Regions from separate parts of the Sporosarcina sp. P3 genome, predicted to be linked through region 1. Evidence: predicted binding sites of a transcription regulator. Region 1 holds the regulator's gene; each other region holds the start of a gene.
What was found. The regulator CtsR, encoded in region 1, represses protease genes until heat stress. The targets are predictions, from matches to a motif close to ATGGTCAATAAAGGTCAAACA.
Positions count from the first base shown of each region.

Region 1 (3,284 bases):
CCCTACCTGCTTTTATTACCGCAGCGCTAGTCGCCACAGCAATCAACTACATACTAGGTACAAGTTGGATGTATTTTGCGTACAAGATGTGGGCGGCTGCACCCGACGTATTTACTTATAAGATCGCATGGCTATGGATGATGCCCCCACTGCCGAAAGATCTAATTTTAGCCGTGCTGTCAGGCATATTTGCGTTCAGAATATCCAAACACTTGAAAGTGAGGCGTGCACTATAATGTATTACCAACAACTGGCCACTAAAGTACTGGAAGGACATGTGTTAACTGACGAGGAATCACTCGCTATATTAAACAGCCCAGATGAAGATTTGCTATTATTGCTACACGCGACGTACTCGATTCGATCGCATTACTTCGGAAATAAAGTAAAGTTGAATATGATCATTAATACGAAATCAGGACTATGTCCGGAGAACTGTGGTTATTGCGCCCAGTCCATCATTTCAAAAGCACCTGTCGAAAAGTACGCGATGATGAAATCAGAAGAGATACTTGAAGGTGCGGAGCGTGCGGCTGCCAATAAAGCAGGCACCTATTGCATCGTCGCAAGTGGACGGGGGCCGCGTGACAGTGAACTAGACATAGTCATTGACTCTGTTAAGCAAATTAAAGAAAAGCACAAAGGAATGACGGTATGTGCTTGCCTAGGAATTTTAAAGCCAGGACAAGCAACTCGTTTGAAAGAGGCAGGAGTAGATCGTTACAATCACAACATAAACACATCTGCAGAACATCACGAAAGTATAACCACATCCCATACATATGACGATCGTGTACACACTGTAGGACTTGCCAAAGAAGCGGGCATATCTCCTTGTTCAGGCGTCATCGTCGGTATGCGGGAAACAAAGCAAGACATTATCTCTATGGCGCGTAGCCTACGCGAACTGGACGCAGACTCCATACCTGTAAATTTCCTACATGCAGTTGATGGAACGCCATTAGAAGGAACATCAGAACTAGACCCACGCTACTGTCTAAAAGTTTTGTGTTTATTCCGCTACATCAATCCTAGCAAAGAGATCCGCATCTCAGGTGGACGTGAAGTGAACCTAAGAAGCCTGCAACCATTAGGCCTTTACGCCGCAAATTCCATCTTCATCGGTGACTACCTCACAACAGCCGGTCAAGAAAACGATCAAGATCAAAAAATGCTTGAAGACATGGGCTTCGTAGTCGACCTCGAGCCGTTGCGCAAAGAACCTATTACTATATAAATAAAAAACGAATCAATAGTTGTAGACAGTGACTGAAGACAATCCGCTATAAGGATCTGTTCTTCAGTCTTTTGTTATTCATTCAGTATTCTATTCAGGAAGATGGCGATGGTTGACGGTAAGTAGAAAGCATTCATCTTATTTTTTGTCTGATGACTAATTGAATAATTAATAGCCTGATGTGACAACCTAGCAATAGGTTTCCTTTTAACATAATAAGGTATACATACAAACAAATGAATTGCATCCCGCCTAATTTCTGCGATACAATCAAGTCAAAGATAGTCAAAGTCAACTAGATGAGCGAGCGAAAAGAGGTGACGAGATGCGTAACATTTCTGACATTATAGAAGGATATTTGAAGTCGATTATAGAAGAGGAAGATAGCGCTTCTATTGAAATCAAACGAAATGAGATTGCCGAAAAGTTCCAATGCGTACCATCACAGATTAATTACGTGATCAAAACTCGGTTTACCGTCGAGAGAGGCTATGCTGTTGAGTCTAAGCGAGGAGGCGGAGGCTACATTCGGATTTACAGGGTGCGTACCAACTCCCGCAAAGACTTACTTGAACAGGCGTTAGAAATTTTAGAGAATGAAGCATCATCTACTATGGCGGAAGATGTCATTATCCGTTTAATTGAAGAAGAAGTCATTACAGAACGTGAAGCTAAACTGATGCTTGCTGCAGTAGGCCGGGCTACTTTGCGTTATATGTTACCTGAGCGGGATGCGTTACGTTCGCGTATTCTTCGCGCTATGTTAGTTACATTAATTTATGAAGAGATAGAATGAGGTGAATTTCAATGCTTTGTGAAAACTGCAAAGAACGACCAGCTACTGTAGTGTTTAAACAAGAAACATCAAATGATGTAATAGAGCGTCATTTATGTGATAAATGTGCATTTTACTCACAAACATTTTCTTTCAGTCCGGATCAAGAACCGTTATCAATACAACAATTTTTAGCACATTGGTTGGGTGGTTCAGAGTTATTTCCGGAACAAAAAGCTGATGAAAGATTACCGGATGGTCCGAAGTGTCCGAGCTGCGGGTTGACCTTCCATCGTTTCCTCGATATCGGGAAGTTTGGTTGTGCGGTATGTTATGAAACATTCAAGGGGCAGCTGCCAAGAGTGTTTGCCAAACTGCATAATGGGCATACCCAACACCGTGGAAAGATCCCCGTATCACTTAATGAACGTTTTGCTTTAAAGAGGAAGCTTGAAGATATCCGTACGAAAATGCAGGAAGCTGTAGAAAACGAACGTTTTGAGGAAGCGGCAACTTTACGTGATGAGGCCAACCAAGTGAAACAGCAACTGTCCGATGGAGGTGATGATCAACATGTCATTTGAAAAATTCATCAAACAGGAACTGACAGGTTGGATGGTGGCGGAAGGTGAGCATGCTGACATCGTCTTGTCCACAAGAATCAGACTAGCTCGCAACTTACAGGATTATCCATTCCCTATAAGTGCCACGCAAGAAGATGCAAACGACGTAAGCAAGGCATTGAACCAAGCGGTCGAGACGATGCAGGATGATCACTTTACGAGTATTACAATGGAAGATTTATCACCGCTTGAACGGCAAATTTTAGTTGAGAAGCATTTAGTCAGTCCACAGTTGATCAATCCTAAAAAACACGGATCCGTTTTGCTGTCAGAAGACGAAACGATTAGTATTATGGTGAATGAAGAAGACCATATTCGCATTCAATGTATTTATCCAGGCTTTCAAATAGATCAGGCATATGAACAGGCTGATCAAGTAGATAGCGAACTTGAAGTGAATTTGAACTATGCTTTCGATGAAACATTTGGCTATTTGACAAGTTGTCCATCCAACACCGGTACGGGAATGCGCGCGTCAGTCATGATGCATTTACCGGCACTAACTATCACGAAGCAAATCGAAAGAATAATACCTGCGATATCCAGACTTGGAATGGTCGTGCGTGGAAGTTATGGAGAGGGCAGTGAAGCGCTAGGTAACATTTATCAGATTTCTAATCAAATCACACTCGGCAAATCAGAAGAGGAA
Region 1 covers NZ_PDZE01000003.1:172,184-175,467, reverse strand. Annotated here, with positions in the region: gene CSV61_RS05200 (biotin transporter BioY) at 1-236, shown strand, start outside; gene bioB (biotin synthase BioB) at 236-1,237, shown strand; gene CSV61_RS05190 (CtsR family transcriptional regulator) at 1,563-2,033, shown strand; gene CSV61_RS05185 (UvrB/UvrC motif-containing protein) at 2,045-2,596, shown strand; gene mcsB (protein-arginine kinase McsB) at 2,586-3,284, shown strand, end outside.

Region 2 (3,284 bases), on a different contig from region 1:
TGTACGGATTATGCGTGATATGCGAAACAGTGTGAATCGGCTAGTGAATTGTGAAACCGCCAATCTGAATAAGACAATCGGTGCGGCACAAAGGCAAGTAGAAAACATTAAATTGATTGAGCGCACGATTGGTTTAGATCAATTACCAGATCGTCTGCAAGAAATTGCTCGATTACGTGTCACGCATCAAGATGTGACGCTAAAGGAGTTAGGTGAACTGGTAACAGGTGCACCGGTCAGTAAGTCAGGTGTCAATCATCGTTTGCGTAAAATTGAAGAAATCGCAGATCGTTTACGTTAAATAACTAGTAGATCCTTCATGAGAAGAGGAAGAAAAGGAGCACACAATATGGTAGAAAAAACAGTGAAAGTAGGAATCAAACCTGGTTTGCAAGCAAGGCAGGCGGCGTTATTTGTACAGGAGGCCAATAAGTATACGGCTGATATTTATTTGAAGAAAGATAATCGTCAGGTGAATGCGAAAAGCATTATGGGGATTATGAGTTTGGCGATTGCGAAGGGGACGGAGATCACGTTGATTACGGACGGGATTGATGAGGATTTGGCTCTTCAAAATTTGGCTGATTTAGTGGAAGTGGAGCAGTGAGTGTAATTATGTTAGACATGGGTGGCGATGACCTTTTTGAGGTTTCGTCATCTTTTTTTGTGCAACTGGAATGCAGGAGTAGGGCGATTAGAGAGTAAAGGGAGCCGTTGATCTGCGTTCCAGGCGGACGCTTTCCTGCGGGCATGGCTTGAGCCTCCTCGTCCGCTTCGCTACCTGCGGGGTCTCAAGGCACATGCTTTTCCCGCGGGAGTCGCCGCCTGGAACGCAGATCAACTAGCTGTCACGATCTGGAGTTAGAGAGCTGATACATTTGTATTGTAAAGATTAACCCAAACCCAAATACCTATAAAATACAAATAAAAAGGTTGTCGCGGAAGGCCATTTGGCTTTCTGCGACAACCTGTAGTTGTTTATTTCTTTTCGATTTCGTTGCGTTCTAGAACGTGGTCGATTAGGCCGTATTCTTTAGCGCGCTCGGCAGTCATGAAGTTATCGCGGTCTGTGTCTTTTGCGATGACATCGATTGGCTGGCCGGTGCGATCAGCTAGGATTTGGTTTAGTTTTTCACGTAGATGCAAGATGCGTTTTGCGGCAATTTCGATTTCAGTTGCTTGACCTTGTGCGCCACCTAGTGGTTGGTGAATCATTACTTCTGCGTTTGGCAAAGCGTAACGTTTACCTTCTGTACCAGCTGTTAGCAAGAATGCACCCATGGATGCTGCCATACCTACACAGATTGTGCGGATGTCTGGTTTGATGTATTGCATGGTATCGTAGATTGCCATACCAGCTGTGATACTTCCACCTGGGCTGTTGATGTAAATGGAGATATCTTTGTCTGGATCTTCAGCTTCTAGGAATAGAAGTTGCGCAACGATAGAGTTAGCGACGTTGTCATCAATTCCGCTACCCAACATGATAATACGGTCTTTCAGTAGACGGGAGTAAATGTCGTACGCTCGCTCACCACGGTTTGTTTGTTCAATTACTGTAGGAATTAGATTCAATTAGACTTCCTCCTTTAATTACTTCATAATATTCGTTCGGTTGAAATCATTTCGTATTTCAACTATACCTGTATTTTACCTATTAAGGTCAACAAAGGTCAAATCATTTGCCTTAAAAATACACATTGCTTTTCATTATATTCTACGATATAATGGAAGATGTCTCTTACAGAAGAAAAGCTTTTTTCTGTAGTTGAGTATTTGTAGGTAAAGTTTGATACTACACGTTTAGTCCTCGTGGTGCAATGGATAGCACGTGAGCCTCCGAAGCTCAAAATGTGGGTTCGACTCCCGCCGAGGGCATCAAGGTTCTACCGTAAACAACGATTGTTTGTCATGATCCGTTTGGATTATGCATCCAATCGTTGTTTTTTTACATCGGGAAAAAATATATATCGAACACACTGGATGAGAAGAGACGAAAGTATACGCATCCAGTGTGTTCTTTTTAAATTATTAATATTCATTTAGTTAATTAATTTACTAATGGAAAATAAACGGTAAGTTTTGAAAGATGAAGTGGAACTTCAAAGAACCTTTTTAAAAATAAATAATTGATGTCTTTTCACCTAGTAAAAAATAAAATTTTGCGAAAAAATCTTAAAAATAAAGTTATGGAAACGCTGTCATCACGGTATTTGTTGTTACTATTTTTATATAACTAAAATGTGAAGTTGTCGAAAATCGTTTGAACTTATTAATTCACTATGGTAATCTATCAACTAACTTACTAATAGTTTGATAAAAAAATCAAGGGGGAGAATTATGAAGAAATCGGCGATAGGTGTTTTGGCAGTGATGATGCTTATAGTACTTGCAGCTTGCGGGAATGGGGATGCAGATTCGTCAAGTAATGAAGGCGGAAGCAAATTGGATAATATGAAAGAAAAGGGCGTTGTCAAAGTCGGCTTTGCCAATGAGAAACCGTATGCGTATGAAGAAGATGGGGAATTGCAAGGTGCAGCGGTCGCTATTGCCAAAGCGGTTTTTGAAAACTTGGGAGTGGAAGAAGTAGACGGTCAGCTTTCTGATTTTGGCCAATTGATCCCAGGCTTGGGCGCAGGGAAATTTGATGTCATTACAGCGGGTATGGCCATTACGCCTGACCGTTGTTCAAGTGTTTCATTCGGAGAACCAGAGATTAAGTATGGTGAAGGTTTGATCGTTGAAACGGGTAACCCAATGAATTTAAAAAGCTATAAAGATATCGCTGCGAACCCAGATGTTAAAGTAGCCGTGATGAGCGGTGCAACAGAGAAAGACTTTATGTTGCGCGAAGGGATCGCAGAAGATCAGATTATGATGGTTCCCGATATTCCGGCGTCATTCTCTGCGGTAGAATCCGGACGTGCAGCAGTTACGACAGGTACAGAAATGACTATCAAAATGGCGCTCGAGTCTGCGAACAATGAAAAGCTAGAGTTCGTGTCAGACTTCGAACAGCCAGATATTGAAGGAGTGCCAAGCTTCGGTGCTGCAGCTTTCTTGAATGACGACGATGAATTACGAGAAGCCTATAACGAAGAATTACAGAAGTTGAAAGATAGTGGTGAAATCGCCGCATTGATCGAACCATTTGGTTTCACTGAAGAAATGAATATAGTAGAAGACGACATTACGACAGAAAGTGTTTGTAACGGCGATAACTACTAAGTACACAACCGGGTCATGCCCAACAGCGGCATGACCTTTTTAATTCGCGAAATGAA
Region 2 covers NZ_PDZE01000009.1:55,428-58,711, forward strand. Annotated here, with positions in the region: gene whiA (DNA-binding protein WhiA) at 1-301, shown strand, start outside; gene CSV61_RS11980 (HPr family phosphocarrier protein) at 350-607, shown strand; gene clpP (ATP-dependent Clp endopeptidase proteolytic subunit ClpP) at 979-1,575, opposite strand; tRNA gene CSV61_RS11990 (tRNA-Arg) at 1,807-1,878, shown strand; gene ehuB (ectoine/hydroxyectoine ABC transporter substrate-binding protein EhuB) at 2,341-3,228, shown strand.
Region 2: a site for CtsR is predicted at 1,660-1,680, ahead of clpP (ATP-dependent Clp endopeptidase proteolytic subunit ClpP). Genes of this name have one in related genera too.

Region 3 (3,284 bases), on a different contig from region 1:
GGAGTCGCAAAAATTACAATGACCCTGACGTCAATGGGTTGTCCAATGGGTCCACAGATTGTAGCGAATATTGAGCAGGAGCTAATGGAACTTCCAGAGGTGAAGGATACAGTGGTAGATATCATTTGGAATCCACCATGGTCCCGCGAAAAGATGTCACGTTATGCCAAGATTGCCCTAGGCGTACGTTAATCTATCATACAAACCACACCGTTTTAACGCGGTGTGGTTTTTTTATGGAAAGGGTCGGCTGTTGGGCTGTCAGGCTGACGGGCTGTTGGGACGGGGATTGGCGCTTCGGAGGGGACGCGCCAATCCCTTACAAGCTGAGTGGGTGACATTTTCTGTTATTCGGTGAAATTTGGCTTGTAATCGTTTTATAAATTGAATGTCTTTTAACTTGAACTAATAGAAACTACAACAATCATTCACTTCCTATCTGCAGTATGTAATCTAGTTACCACCACTTTGTAACTAGGATTGAAGCGTCCGCCAGCTGGAGCTTCAATCCCCTTACGGACGCCCTGTAATTATCCTTAGCAAATATCTGTAACTTCTATGACAATATATAGATTTAAAAAAGGAAATGCAGGATTTTGTCGAATAGGAATAGGGTAGCGTCAAACAGAATGTTCTAGGGGGAATGGGAAATGTCAGTTAAAACAGCAGACCTTTGCGATGACTTCATCGACGAACTGCAAGTATGCACAGTAGAGTTTAAATCCTACGGAAAGCACAAAAGATTCTCGGGGCCGATCTCGACAGTGAAAGTCTTTGAAGACAACGTACTCGTCAAGGAAGCACTGCAAACGATTCCACAAGGCCATGTATTGGTTGTAGACGGTGGAGGATCAAAGCGCTGCGCACTCATGGGGGACATGCTCGGCGAAATCGCACAAGATCGTAAACTTGCGGGCGTCATTATCTATGGCTGTGCACGCGACACAGCGGATCTTGGCACGCAGGAAATCGGTGTCATGGCGATCGGTAGCATGCCGGTCAAAAGTATTAAACGTGGCGAAGGACAAAAAGACGAAGTGCTTCATTTCGGAAACGTGGAATGGACACCAGGTCACTATGTCTACGCAGACGAAGATGGGGTAGTCGTTGCGCCTCGCCAACTAGTGTAATATACGTCGCTCGCATAATTGCGGGCGGCTTTTTCTATCTAAAAATAGTTGGCTAATTCGAGTGTTAATCTTTTACTTTACCCAAAAAATGTACTATGATTTAATTAATCAAAGATAGTCAAAGTCAAACAAATGAAAGGCGGATGTATATGCGCATGGATGGAATGCAAGAAGATCAGCGCTCACCATTAGAGCAATTCGGTCGTAATCTTGTGGAAGAAGTGAAAAACGGGAAAATGGATCCGGTGATTGGCCGGGATGAAGAAATTCGAAATGTCATCCGAATACTATCAAGAAAAACAAAAAATAATCCAGTCCTCATAGGGGAGCCGGGAGTCGGTAAAACTGCGATTGTGGAAGGTTTGGCACAGCGTATTGTAAAAGGTGACGTGCCGGAAGGATTGAAAGACCGCAAAATTTTCGAACTGGATATGAGTGCGCTGATTGCGGGTGCAAAGTATCGTGGAGAGTTTGAAGAGCGTCTGAAAGGTGTTTTGAAACAAGTAAAAGATAGCGATGGCGAAATCATCATGTTCATTGATGAGATTCATACGATCGTTGGAGCCGGGAAAACAGAAGGTGCGATGGACGCAGGGAATATGTTGAAGCCGATGTTGGCGCGCGGTGAATTGTACTGTATTGGTGCGACTACACTCGATGAGTACCGAATGTATATCGAAAAAGATGCGGCACTGGAAAGACGCTTCCAGCAAGTGATGGTACGTGAGCCGTCTGTTGAAGATACGGTGTCGATTTTGCGTGGATTAAAAGAACGCTTTGAATTGCACCACGGTGTGCGTATTCATGACCGTGCAATCGTTGCGGCCGCAACTTTATCAGATCGATATTTAACGGAACGGTTCATGCCGGACAAAGCAATCGATTTAATTGATGAAGCGAGCGCCATGATTCGTACGGAAATCGATTCGATGCCATCTGAATTGGATGCGGTGACTCGTAGAATTATGCAACTCGAGATTGAAGAGCAAGCATTGCGTAAAGAGAAAGATACGATGAGTCAGTCGCGTCTACAGACTTTGCGAGAAGAGCTACAAGACTTGAAAGATTCTTCACAAGGTATGCGAGAACAGTGGGATGAAGAAAAGGCGGCATTGAAAACGATTCAAAGTACACGTGAAGAGCTGGATCGCTACCGTAGAGAACTTGAGGAAGCGCAAGGCAGTTTTGATTTGAATAAAGCTGCTGAATTACAGTATGGTAAAATTCCAGCATTGGAAAAAGAATTGAAAGCATTGGAAAGTCCATTAGAAGGAACAAAAGATTTACGTCTTTTGCGTGAAGAAGTAACGGAAGAAGAGATTGCTTCCATCGTGGCTCGCTGGACAGGTATTCCGGTAACAAAGCTGGTTGAAGGAGAGCGTGAGAAGTTATTGCGCTTGCATGAAACATTGAAAGAGCGCGTCATTGGACAAGACAATGCAGTCCAACTCGTCACAGAAGCTGTCTGGCGTGCGCGTGCTGGGATACAAGATCCGAACAAGCCTATTGGGTCGTTCTTATTCCTTGGGCCGACTGGCGTAGGGAAGACAGAGCTTGCGAAAACATTGGCTGCGACGTTATTTGATTCGGAAGACCACTTTGTACGAATCGATATGTCCGAGTATATGGAGAAACACAGTGTGTCACGTCTAGTCGGTGCACCTCCAGGATACATCGGTTATGAGGAAGGCGGTCAGTTAACGGAAGCGGTACGACGAAATCCATATGCTGTTGTATTATTGGATGAAATTGAAAAAGCGCATCCTGATGTAGCGAATATTTTACTGCAAATTTTAGATGATGGTCGCATTACAGATAGTCAAGGACGTTTAGTTAACTTTACAAACACTGTCATCATCATGACATCGAATATCGGATCGGCTTATTTACTTGAAAATGAGTTAGACGATTCAGAGCATGCCAAAGAAGATTTGATCATGGCAGCACTTCGTAGTCATTTCAAACCGGAGTTATTGAACCGAATGGATGATATCATTATCTTCCACTCATTAACTACTGATTCATTTAAAGCAATCACTGACAAGATGCTTGGTGATTTGGTTGAGCGTCTGGAAGAGCAAGATGTAGTGTTGGTCTATGACGACGACGTACTCGACTGGATTGTTCGAGAAGGGGCAGATGCGGACTTCGGTG
Region 3 covers NZ_PDZE01000004.1:28,156-31,439, reverse strand. Annotated here, with positions in the region: gene CSV61_RS06405 (metal-sulfur cluster assembly factor) at 1-192, shown strand, start outside; gene rraA (ribonuclease E activity regulator RraA) at 651-1,130, shown strand; gene CSV61_RS06395 (ATP-dependent Clp protease ATP-binding subunit) at 1,286-3,284, shown strand, end outside.
Region 3: a site for CtsR is predicted at 1,241-1,261, ahead of CSV61_RS06395 (ATP-dependent Clp protease ATP-binding subunit). Genes of this name have one in related genera too.